DNA from 2 places in the Sphingomonas cannabina genome. Region 2 is predicted to be linked to the other one. Evidence: predicted binding sites of a transcription regulator. Region 2 holds the regulator's gene; the other holds the start of a gene.
The links. Region 2 encodes LexA, which represses DNA repair genes until DNA is damaged. Its sites were predicted from a motif close to GTTCCNCNCTTGTTCT; they were not measured.
Positions count from the first base shown of each region.

Region 1: radA (DNA repair protein RadA) is a predicted target of LexA. The motif match lies at 2,783-2,798, and genes of this name have one in related genera.

Region 1 covers NZ_CP090059.1:2,819,234-2,825,107, reverse strand. The annotation lists gene LZK98_RS13525 (hypothetical protein) at 1-648, shown strand, start outside; gene LZK98_RS13520 (glycosyltransferase family 4 protein) at 653-1,807, opposite strand; gene LZK98_RS13515 (DUF6683 family protein) at 1,932-2,711, opposite strand; gene radA (DNA repair protein RadA) at 2,820-4,193, shown strand; gene LZK98_RS13505 (CvpA family protein) at 4,250-4,819, shown strand; gene LZK98_RS13500 (energy transducer TonB) at 4,935-5,837, shown strand.
Region 2 covers NZ_CP090059.1:2,245,922-2,251,795, reverse strand. The annotation lists gene LZK98_RS10540 (molybdopterin molybdotransferase MoeA) at 250-1,431, shown strand; gene lexA (transcriptional repressor LexA) at 1,487-2,152, shown strand; gene LZK98_RS10530 (ComEC/Rec2 family competence protein) at 2,146-4,317, opposite strand; gene gltX (glutamate--tRNA ligase) at 4,346-5,773, shown strand; gene LZK98_RS10520 (citrate synthase) at 5,808-5,874, shown strand, end outside.

The DNA.
Region 1 (5,874 bases), 570 kb from region 2:
ATGAGATTCGTGCTCCTGTGGCTGGGAGTCGCCATCCTGGCGGTGCTGCTGGGGAAATCGTTCAAGGCGCATTATTTCCTGCCGGTGCTGGTGCCGCTGAGCGTCGCCGCAGCGCCGATGTTCGCGCGGGCGGGGCAGGCGCGGCGGCTCGAGTGGCGGATCGTGGTGCCGCTGCTGCTGTTGGGGCTGGTGCTGGCGGGGCTTACCGTCCGTGATCATGTGAAGCGGCGCGGGAACGCGAAGGCGATCGCCTCGCTGGTGCGGATGATCGGCGATCGGCCGGCGGGGTGCATGTTCGGCTTCGGGGCGGAGCCGATCCTTTACCATCTCACGCGCTCGTGCACGCTGACGCCCTATCTGTTCCGCAGCCATCTGAGCCAGACCCGCGAGGCGCGGGCGATCGGGGTCGATCCGCTGATGGAGCTGCGGCGCGTGCTGGGCCGCTGTCCCGGCACGATCGTGGTGCGGGCGGCCAAGGACAACAGCAACCCCGCCGCGGTGCGCGAGGTGGAGCGGGTGCTGGCAGAACGCTATCGGGTGGTCGGGGCAGTGCGGATCGGCTCGCTGCCGCAGCGCGTGTACCGGCTGCGGCCGGAGATGGCGGGTTTTTGCCCCTTGCGGGGTGAGAGCGTCCTTCCGGCGGAGTGAGGGATCAGCCCCGCGTCCTGCGCGCCATCACCTCCAGATAGGCGTCGAGCACGACCTGGTTGACCGCATCCCACACATAGGCGGCCGCCTTGGCATGACCCGCTGCCCCGGCGGCGCGGCGGGCTTCGCCGTCACGGACGTAGTGGGCGATCGCGTCGGCATAGGCGCCGACGTCGCGAGGGGGGACGAGATGGCCGTTGACGCCCTCCTCGATGAGGTCGACCGCGCCGGTCGCGCGTGCGGCGATGACCGGGACGGCCGCCGCCATCGCCTCCAGCGTGACGTTGCCGAAGGTCTCGGTGACGCTGGGATTGAACAGCATGTCCATCGAGGCGACGGCGCGGCCGAGATCGTCGCCGCGCTGGAAGCCGGCAAAGGCCGCGTCGGGGACGCGCTCGGCGAACCAGTCGCGCGCCGGACCCTTGCCGACCACCAGCACGCGATGGGGGACGCCGCGCGATTTCAATTCGCGCGAGACGTCGGCGAAAATGTCGAGCCCCTTCTCCAGCACCAGCCGGCCGAGGAAGCCGATCGCCACCTCGTCGTCGGCGATGCCGAGCGAGCGGCGCCACTCGAGGCTGCGACGCGCGGGATTGAAACGGTCGTGATCGACGCCGCGGGACCAGATGCCGATCGGGGTGGTGACGCCCCACGACCGGATGATATCCGCGGTCGACTGGCCCGGGGTCAGCACCTGGTCGACGCGGTTGTAGAAGCGCGTCAGCGCGCGGATCGCCAGCGGCTCGAGGAAGCCGATGTGATAGTAGCGGAAATAGGTCTCGAACCGGGTGTGGAGCGAGGCGACGACGGGAATGCCGCGGCGTCGCGCCCAGCTGATCGCGCGATGGCCGAGGATATCCGGCGCGGAGACATGGACGAGATTGGGTGCGAAGGCGGCGAGGTCGCGCTGCGTCCGGGCGGGAAGGCCGCGCGCGACGCGATATTCCTTGCGGCCGCCCGGCATCGTCCAGCTCGGCACGCTGACGAGGTCGCCGGTCGGCGGAAAGGCGGGCGGATCGATCGTCGGCGAATAGACGCGCACCGCGGCGCCCCGCTCGAGCAGATGGCCGACCAGCAGGTTGAGGGCCTGGTTCGCTCCGTCGCGGGTATAGTTATAGTTGCCGCTGAACATGGCGACGCGAAGGTCGGAAGGGTGCATGGCGCGCGCCGATAGCGCCCGCGCCGCGCGAACTCCACCCCGAAGCGCGGGCAGGTGCCGCGCCGGCGAGAGGGTATCGGGTGGGGCGCGCCGCGCTATGTCGATGGTCCTGCGACCGATCGCCCTATCGCCGGGCGAGCTCGACCGGCTCTCCGCCGGGCCGAGGCCGGGCTGCGCCGGCCTGATCGGCGGGAACAAAGCCGTCGTCGGTCAGCGTCATCGCAGGCAGGTCGATCCCCATGCCGTGCGCGCCCTGCACCGCGGCCCGGCTCACCGCGTCCAGCTGCGCGCGGTTGCCCTTCGACTGCTCGACGGCGCCTGCCAGCAGCACCGCCTGGATGAGGAAGGATTCCGCCATTTCCTGCTTGGCGGCGTCGCCTGCGCCGCGGAATGCCGGCGTCGCGGCCATCGCCTCGGTCACCTGACGGCGCACCGAAGCGGTGGCGGCATCGCTCACGTCGCCGGACAGGCCGCGGCTCGCCTGCCAGGCGTTGATCCACCACACGGCATAGGCATCGGCGACGTCGTCGACGCTGAGGCCATGTTTCGCCAGCTCCGGCCGTATCCGCTCGATGATGTCGCCCTGGGCGAACAATTGCGCGAGCCCGTCCGCGCCCTTCGGATCGATCGCCCGGCTCCTTTCGACGAAGCGGGCGAGGTTGGCGGCGCGGCGCTCGCGCGAGGGCGCATAGCGGAAGGTCGCGACCGGTGCCTTGGCGACCGGGCGCCGCTCCTCGCGCTGCGCCGGGCCCGTGCGATCGGCGTGGTTCATCCTGTCGCGCAGGTGCAGCCCGAGCGTGTCGGTGCCGGTGTAGGACGGGACGAGCACGCTCCATCCCCAGACGTCCTGCGCGTTCGCCGCCGCCGGCGAGAGACATAGGGCAAAGGCCAGGATCGACCGCATGACGCTCTCCCTGAACGAGCGTGCGGTGCATAGCCTACCCCTGCCGGGCTGAGAAGGTGCCGCTTTGCCATGTTCCCTTATCGTTCCGGTTCGGCTAAGCCGCTCCGCATGGCCAAACCCCAGAAGCGCTACGTCTGCCAGCTGTGCGGATCGGTCTCGTCCAAATGGGCCGGGCAATGCGCGGATTGCGGAGAGTGGAACACGCTGGTCGAGGATGCAGGCGCGGTGGTGACGCCGTTCCAGGCGCGCCACAACCTGCAGTCGGGCGGGCGCGCGATCGAGATGAGCGGGCTCGACGCCGCGATTCCCTTGCCCGAGCGGATGGCAACCGGGATCGCCGAGCTCGACCGGGCGCTGGGCGGGGGCTTCGTCGAAGCGTCGGCGACGCTGATCGGCGGCGATCCGGGGATCGGCAAATCGACGCTGTTGTTGCAGGCGGCGGCGCGGCTGGCGCTCGCAGGGCGTGCGGTTGCCTATGTGTCGGGCGAGGAGGCGGCGGATCAGGTGCGCCTGAGGGCCCAGCGGCTGGGGCTCGGGCGCGCGCCGGTGCGGCTCGCGGCGGCGACGTCGGTGCGCGACATCCTGACGACGCTGGGAGAGGGCGCGGCGCCGGCGCTGCTGGTGATCGATTCGATCCAGACGATGCATTCCGACCTGATCGAAGGCGCGCCGGGGACGGTGAGCCAGGTGCGCGCCTCCGCCCAGGAGCTGATCCGCTTCGCCAAGGAGCGGGGGACGGCGCTGGTGCTGGTCGGGCATGTCACCAAGGACGGCACGATTGCGGGCCCGCGCGTGCTGGAGCACATGGTCGATACCGTGCTCGCCTTCGAAGGCGAGCGCAGCCACCAGTATCGCATCCTGCGTGCGACCAAGAACCGCTTCGGTGGCACTGACGAGATCGGCGTGTTCGCGATGGAAGCGGGCGGGCTCAGCGAGATCGCCAATCCCTCCAGCCTGTTCCTCACCGCGCGTGACGAGACGGTGGCGGGGACGGTGGTGTTTCCGGCGCTGGAGGGGACGCGGCCGGTGCTGGTCGAGGTGCAGGCGCTGACGGTACGGCTCGCCTCCGGCGCGACGCCGCGGCGGGCGGTGGTCGGCTGGGATTCGGGACGGCTGGCGATGATCCTGGCGGTGCTGGAGGCGCGGTGCGGGCTCAGCCTCTCGTCATGCGAGGTCTATCTCAACATCGCGGGCGGGTATCGCGTGCAGGACCCGGCGGCGGACCTGGCGGTGGCGGCGGCGCTGGTCTCCGCCTTGAGCGAGCGGCCGATCGAGGCCGACGCGGTGGCGTTCGGCGAGATCGCGTTGTCGGGCGAGGTGCGGCCGGTGGCGCATGGCGCGCTCAGGCTCAAGGAGGCCGCGAAGCTGGGATTCGGCCGGGCGCTGGTGCCGGCCAAGCAGGGAAGCGAAGGCGCGGCGGTGGAGGTCGCGAGCTTCGGCAACCTCGGGCGGTTCGTTGACCATCTGCTGGGGCGGGGATAGCGGACCGGGAAAGCCGGTTCGCGTGGCGCGGGCGGCGGGGGACGGGAATCGATCATATGGGCCTGACCGCACTCGACATCGTTGTGCTGATTGCCGTTGGCGGGGCAGCGGTGTTGGGACTGCTGCGCGGCTTCGTCACCGAAGTGCTGTCGCTGATGGCGTGGATCTTCGTCGTGTTCGCGCTGAAGCTGTTCCACACGCCCCTTTCCACGCTGTTCGCCGGGGTGGTGGGAACCGCGGCGGGGGCGGCGACGCTGGCGTTCGCGATCATCGCCGGCGTGACCTGGTTCGGCGGGCGGCTGGTGGCGAATGCGATCGGATCGCGGACGCGCAGCTCGGTCCTGGGGCCGGTCGACCGCGCGCTGGGGTTCGGCTTCGGGGCGCTCAAGGGCCTGATCCTGGCGAGCCTCGGCTTCCTGCTGGTGGTGCTGGTGATCGACACGATCGGCGGCGGCGCCAAGCGCCGGCCCGCGTGGATCACGACGTCGCGCACCTATCCGCTGCTCAACGCGACCAGCGCCAGCATCGCGGATTTCGTCGACAAGCGGCGGCGGGGCGAGCCGGTGTTCGAGGCGTCGGGCTTCAGCGCGTCGGAGAATGCGGGTGCGGCGAAGAATTCGGATTGAGAGGCGAGAAGTGTCCTGAGGTGCCGGCCATGCCGGTAAAGAGGGGGTGATGGGACTGCTGAATATCGCTTTGGCTTTAGCGGGTGTCGTATCGGCCGTGGGCGCGGACGCACAGGTGTTTTCGCCGTCCCCGATCGTCGCGCCGGCGCCGGTCGCGGCTGCGGCGCTCCAGCGCTGGACAGCAGGCGACGTGCGGTGCGGCGACCTCGCGATCCCGGCAGCGCAGTTGCGGCGGCCCTATTCAGCCCTGCTGTGGGGCGAGACCAAGCCGACGTCGCAGACGTATCGCTTCCGCATCGATGCGGATGGGCGGCCGTTGTCCATCACCCATGTCGGGAGCAGCTGGGCGCCCGGCGCGGAGGATCTGGCGCCGTCGCTCGCGGCGTCGCGGCTCGACATCGCCGGGGCGCAGGGCGCGTGCGAGGTCACCTATACCGCCGATGCGGTGCCGCTGGCCGAGGCGCCGGTCGGCGACCTCATTTCCTATTCGTTGGCGCCGCTCAACGGAAAGCTGCCGGAGGCCGGCTGGGACCGTATCCGTCCTGCGGGCGCGGACTGCGCCCGGGCGCCGCGGCCGCGTTGGCTGGTCGCGGTCTCGCCGGATTACGCGCGGCTGCCAGCAGCGCCCGGCGCGCGCGACTGGACGCTGCTGTCCTATGACTTGGATGCGCAGGGCAGGCCGAAGCGGATCGCCAAGATGAGCGGCAACGGCAACGCCGCGCTCGATCGCGCGGCCACGGAGGCGCTGTCGCAGTCCCGCCAGACGGAGGGTCCCCGCCGCGGCTGCCTCAGGCCCTATGTCCGCGCCGCCACGCGCCTGGCCGCGCCGGAAAGCCCGGGGCCTGAGACGTTGAGGCCGAAGGATGCGACCTGCCCCACGGACGGTGGGTGGGAGAGGAAACCCGTCCTCACCTATCCGCGGAACTGGCGCCGCCGTTCGATCGAAGGCTGGGCGATCGTCACCTTCGACGTGGCGCCGTGGGGGGAGACCGGCAATGCGAAGGCGGTCGCGAGTTAGCCCTCGGAGGACTTCGGCCGGGCGGCGACGGCGATCA
Region 2 (5,874 bases):
CGCCTGCCAGTCGGCCACCGACTCGAATGGCTCGTCCGTTGTCAACAGAATGGATGCCATACCAGGCCGACAAATCGCTTTCCTAATAGGATTTGCTTTGCTTGTGTCCCGCCCGGCTACCGCGACGCAGCTGCGGAATTAAGTGGAGCAAAGTGAAAGAATGAAGCGCGTCTCCCTTCACTTTGGAGCTGGTCGCACGACGCATCTGGATGTCGATCGGTCCCAACCCCTGCCACGGATCGGCCGATGATTCCCCTCCTCCCCGTCGCCGAGGCGCAGGCGCGGCTGCTGGCCCTCGCATCGCCGGTCGCGAGCGAACGCGTATCGCTCCATGCTGCCGCCGGCCGCTGGGCGGCCGAGAACGTCCGCGCCCGCCGCACCCAACCTGCGGCCGATCTCTCCGCGATGGACGGCTACGCCATCCGCTTCGCCGACCTCCCCGGTCCATTCCGGCTAATCGGCGAGAGCGGCGCCGGCCACCCCCATGCCGGCAGCATCGACGCGGGCGAGACGGTGCGCATCTTCACCGGCGCGGTCATGCCCGCAGGCGCCGACGCCGTGCTCGTGCAGGAGGAAGCAGAGGACCGCGCCGGCACGATCCACCTCATCGGGGAGGGCCCGCCGCGCCCCGGCAGCAGCGTCCGGCGACGCGGGCTGGATTTCACCGAGGGCGATGTCCTCATTGCGAATGGCGAACGCATCACGCCCGCCCGCGCCGCGCTGGCGGGGCTGGGCGGCCATGCCGAGCTGGCCGTCCGCCGCACGGTCCGCGTCGCGATCGCCGCCACCGGCGACGAGCTGGTGCCGCACGGCGCACCGCTTCGCGACGGCCAGGTCTACGAAGTCAACGCGCTGATGCTGGCGACGATGCTCGCCGATCTGCCGGTAGCGGTCGTCCCGCTCGGCATCCTCCCCGATCGCCTGGACGTGCTTACGGCTGCCTTCGCCGCGGTCGACGCCGACGTCCTCGTCACCACCGGCGGCGCATCGGTCGGCGACCACGACCTCGTCCGCCCCGCGCTGGAGGCCGCCGGCGCCGATATCGACTTCTGGAAGGTCGCGGTGCGTCCCGGCCGGCCGATGATGGCCGGGCGATTGAAGGATGCGGTGGTGCTCGGCCTACCGGGCAATCCCGTCTCCGCCTTCGTCACCGCCACGCTGTTCCTGAAGCCGCTGGTCGCCGCCCTGTCCGGCGCCGCCGATCCCTTGCCGCGCACCCGCACGGTCCCGCTCGGCGAGCCGCTCCCCGCCAACGATTCCCGCGCCGACTATCTCCGCGCCGAGCTGCGCGGCGGCCGCGCCCATGCGTCGAGCATCCAGGACAGCTCGATGCTCCGCACCCTCGCCCGCGCGACCTGCCTGATCGTCCGCCCGCCCCATGCGCCGGCAGCGGTCGAAGGCGACTCGGTGGAAATCCTCGACCTCGCTTGACAGGACGGGGAACAATCCATAAACGTTCCGTGTCTGTTCTGGACGGAGGGACCGAATGCTCACGCGCAAGCAGCACGAGCTCATCTGCTTCATCGCCGATCGCCTGGCGGAAACGGGCGTGTCGCCCTCGTTCGAGGAGATGAAGGAGGCGCTCGACCTCAAGTCCAAGTCGGGCGTCCACCGCCTGATCAGCGCATTGGAGGAGCGCGGCTTCCTCCGCCGCCTGCCCAACCGCGCCCGCGCGCTCGAGGTCATCAAGATGCCCGAGCGCCCCGAAGCGAAGAAGGCGGCCAAAACCGTCCAGCCCACGGCGCCTTCGCGCCTGCCGCAGCCGGCGAACGACGTGATCGAGATCCCGCTGCACGGCCGCATCGCCGCCGGCGTGCCGATCGAGGCGCTGGAGGGTGCGACGATGCTGCCGGTCCCCGCCGCGCTGCTCGGCGCAGGCGAGCATTATGCATTGGAGGTCGCCGGCGACTCGATGGTCGAGAAGGGTATTCTCGACGGCGACTATGCGCTGATCCGCCGCACCGACGTCGCCCGCGACGGCGACATCATCGTCGCGCTGATCGACGACAATGAGGCGACGCTCAAGACCTTCTACCGTGAAGGCGCGATGGTCCGGCTCGATCCCGCCAACCGCGCCTATGATCCGCAGCGCTACGCCGCGGACCAGGTACGCGTGCAGGGCAAGCTCGCCGGCCTGCTCCGCCGCTACTGACCCGCACCCGAGGCCTGCCGATCGCGAGGCGGCAGGACGGTGGCGGGTCGGATCCAGGGATGGCGGCCGGCGGATGCGGCGACCGTCCTCACCCTGGGCGGATCGAAGGTCAGCGTCACCCCGCCCGACCGCGCCAGGAAGCTGCGGTCGAGCTTCAGCCAGCGTGGCGTACAGCCCTGCGGCAACCGGCGATCGCTGACGACGACGTCCACCGTCCGGCAGGCGGCGATCAGCGGCCGTGGATCGACGAGATACGCCGACCGGGTCGCCAGCACCCGCCACCGCCGCCCGCCCCGTTCCAGCTCCGTCAGGCACAGGTCGATATTGCAGCGCGTACCCGCGACATCGTCGAGCACCGGCAACTCGCCGTCGACGCCTCCGCCTTCGCTCAACACGTCGCGGACATAGTCCCCCGCGCGCTCGCGCAGCAGCGCCAGCCCGCCGCCCTGCGTGCGGATGGCAAGATGCCGCCCATCACCGGTGACGATCAGGTCCGGTGCCGGCGTCGCCAGCGCCCAAGCGGCTCCGAATACGAGTGGCGCCAATCCACACCACCGCCAACGGGTTTTCCACAACATTATCCACAGCCCGCCCGCCACCATTAGCGCGAAGGCGCCCCGCGGCATGGCGGGCAGCGCCGCGACCGCGCCCGGCGCATGGGCAGTGGTCCGGGCGATCCACAGCAGCAGGTCGAGCGCCCGCCCGCACAGCCACCACAGCGGCGCCCCCAGACCGCCGAGATCGAGCAGCAACGCCAACGCCTCGAGCGGCATGACCACGAAGGTGGTGAGCGGGATCGCCACGATATTGGCGAGCGCGCCGTAGAAGCCGGCCTTGTGGAAGTGGAACAGCCCGATCGGCATCAATGCCAGCTCGACGACGATGCCGGTCAGCAGCAGCGAGGCGGATCCTCGCCCGATCCTGCGCCACCGCGCCTCCTCGCGCGGGGCGAACCAGCCGCGCACCCGCCCGCCTTCATGCAGCGCGACGATCGCGGTCACCGCTGCGAACGAAAGCTGGAAGCTGGCGCCCGCCACCGCCTCCGGCCACAGCAGCATCACCGCCAGCGCCCCGGCGGCCACCAGCCGCAGCGTCACCGCCTCGCGCCCCATCGCGAGCGCCGCCAGCACCAGCAGCGCCGCGACGCAGCTTCGGATCGTCGGCACCTCCGCGCCGGTGAGCAGCGTATAGCCGATCGCCGCCACCGCGCCCGCGCCGGCCGCGATCAACGGTAAGCGGAAACGCAACGCCAGCCAGGGACTCAACGCCAGGAGCCGCAGCACCAGCAGCATCGTCGCACCGACGACCGCCGTGATGTGCAGCCCGCTCACCGACAGGAGATGGGCAAGTCCGGACCGGCGCATCGCCTCGGCATCCTCCTCGGGAATGCCGCCCTGATCGCCGGTAGCGAGCGACGCCGCGATGCCTCCGCCCGCCCCCTCGATGCGACTCCGGATATGCGCCGACAGCCGCGCGCGCAGGTCTGTCCCCGGCACGTCACCGGCCTTCACGACCTCCACCGGCGCGAATCCGCGGCCGGTCGCGCCGATGCGATCGAACCACGCAACGCGTGTATAGTCATAAGCCCCAGGCACGGCCGGCCCCGGCGGCGGCATCAGCCGCGCGCGCAGCCGGATCACTGCGCCCCGCGTCAGGCCCTGCGGCACATCGGCCTCGGCCAGGTTCACCCGCACATGCGTCGGCAGCCCGACCGCATCGACCGGCGCTAACCGCAACCGCACCAGCTCACGCGCCGGCAGCGGCTCGACCCGCTCGACACGCGCGGTGAAGCGCGTAATCGCCGGCCGCGCCAGTACCGGCGCCGCAACGCGTTCCGCCCGCCACCACGCCAGGCCGCACCCCAGTGCAACCGCGATCCCGCCGACCAGCAGCGCTCGTCCGGCACGCGCGCCGACCGGCAGCACTACCCCCGCCGCTGCAATGCCGAGCCCGGCCAGCACCACCGCGGTCCACTGTCCGGCATCAGGCAGCGCGAACCAGGCGGCGATCCCCGCCCCCACCGCCACCGGCAGCCACAGGACAAGCTGATCACGCTCCGCCTCCAGCCAGCGCTCGACGGCCGTACCCGCCCCGCCCAGCCAATCGGACACGATTTGGCGCCGCGGAGGGTGCGTGCTAGGGGGCGCGGCGGCTGAGCTGGCCATTGAATTCACAGTCTGGGAGCATGCGCGCTTGGGCGCAACATCGACTTCGGGCGCGGGCGCGTCCGGTTCCGCAATCGTCACCCGCTTCGCCCCGTCGCCGACGGGGTTCCTCCACATCGGCAATGCCCGCACCGGCATGTTCTCGTGGCTCTATGCGCGCCATCACGGCGGCAAGGCGCTGCTCCGCATCGAGGATACCGATAAGGCGCGTTCGACCAAAGAAGCCATCGACGTCATCTTCGACGGTCTCAGCTGGCTCGGCCTCGACTGGGACGACGAGCCGGTGTTCCAGTCGACTCGCGTCGAGCGTCACGCCGAGATCGCGAACGAGCTGGTCGAGAAAGGCGCCGCCTACCGCTGCTACATGACCCAGGAGGAGCTCGCCGAGGCGCGCGCCGCCGCCGAGCGCGAGCGCCGACCGTTCCGCCTCCAGTCCCCCTGGCGCGATGCCGACCCATCCACCGCGCCCGACCGCCCGTTCGTAGTGCGGATCAAGGCCCCGCGCGAGGGCGAGACGGTGATCGAGGACCTGGTGCAGGGCCGAGTCGCGGTCGCCAACGCCGAGCTCGACGACATGATCCTGCTCCGTTCGGACGGCACGCCGACCTATATGCTCGCGGTGGTGGTCGACGATCACGACATGGGCGTGACCCACATCATCCGCGGCGACGATCACCTCAACAACGCCTTCCGCCAGCTCACCATCATTCACGCCATGGGTTGGCCGGAGCCGACCTATGCGCACATCCCGCTGATCCACGGCGGCGACGGCGCCAAGCTGTCGAAGCGCCACGGCGCGCTCGGCGTCGATGCCTATCGCGACGAGCTCGGCGTGCTGCCCGAGGCGCTGTTCAACTATCTGCTCCGCCTCGGCTGGGGCCATGGCGACGACGAGATCATCTCGAAGGAGCAGGCGGTCGCTTGGTTCGACCTCGATGGCGTCGGAAAATCACCGTCGCGGTTCGATCTGAAGAAGCTCGAGAACCTGAACGGTCATTACATCCGCGCCGCAGACGATAGCAGGCTAGCCGATCTGGTTGCCGGACGTCTCGACTTCGAAGTCACGGATTCGCATCGTGAATTGCTGCGCCGCGCCATGCCCGCATTGAAGCCGCGCGCGGCCAATCTCCTCGAATTGGCGGACGGCGCCGCCTTTCTATTTCGCACCCGCCCACTAGGGATTGAGCCCGACGCCGCACCGCTGCTCGAAGGCGAGGCACGCACCGTCCTCGCCCGGGTCCATGCAGCACTTGACGCCGTCGAGAGTTGGAATACGGAGGCGCTCGAAGCGGCGGTCCGCGAGGTCGCCGAGGCCGCGAGCATCAAGCTCGGCGCGGTCGCGCAACCCTTGCGCGCCGCGCTCACCGGTCGACGCACCTCGCCCGGGATCTTCGACGTGCTCGAGCTGCTCGGGCGCGAGGAGAGCCTGGCCCGGATCGCCGATCACATGGCCTGAACACCTGGGCCGGACAGAGAAAAGGACAGCGCGCATGAGCGAAGTCGCCGACAAACCCGCGATCGCGATCGGCAACCACGACTACCCCGTCCGCAAGGGCA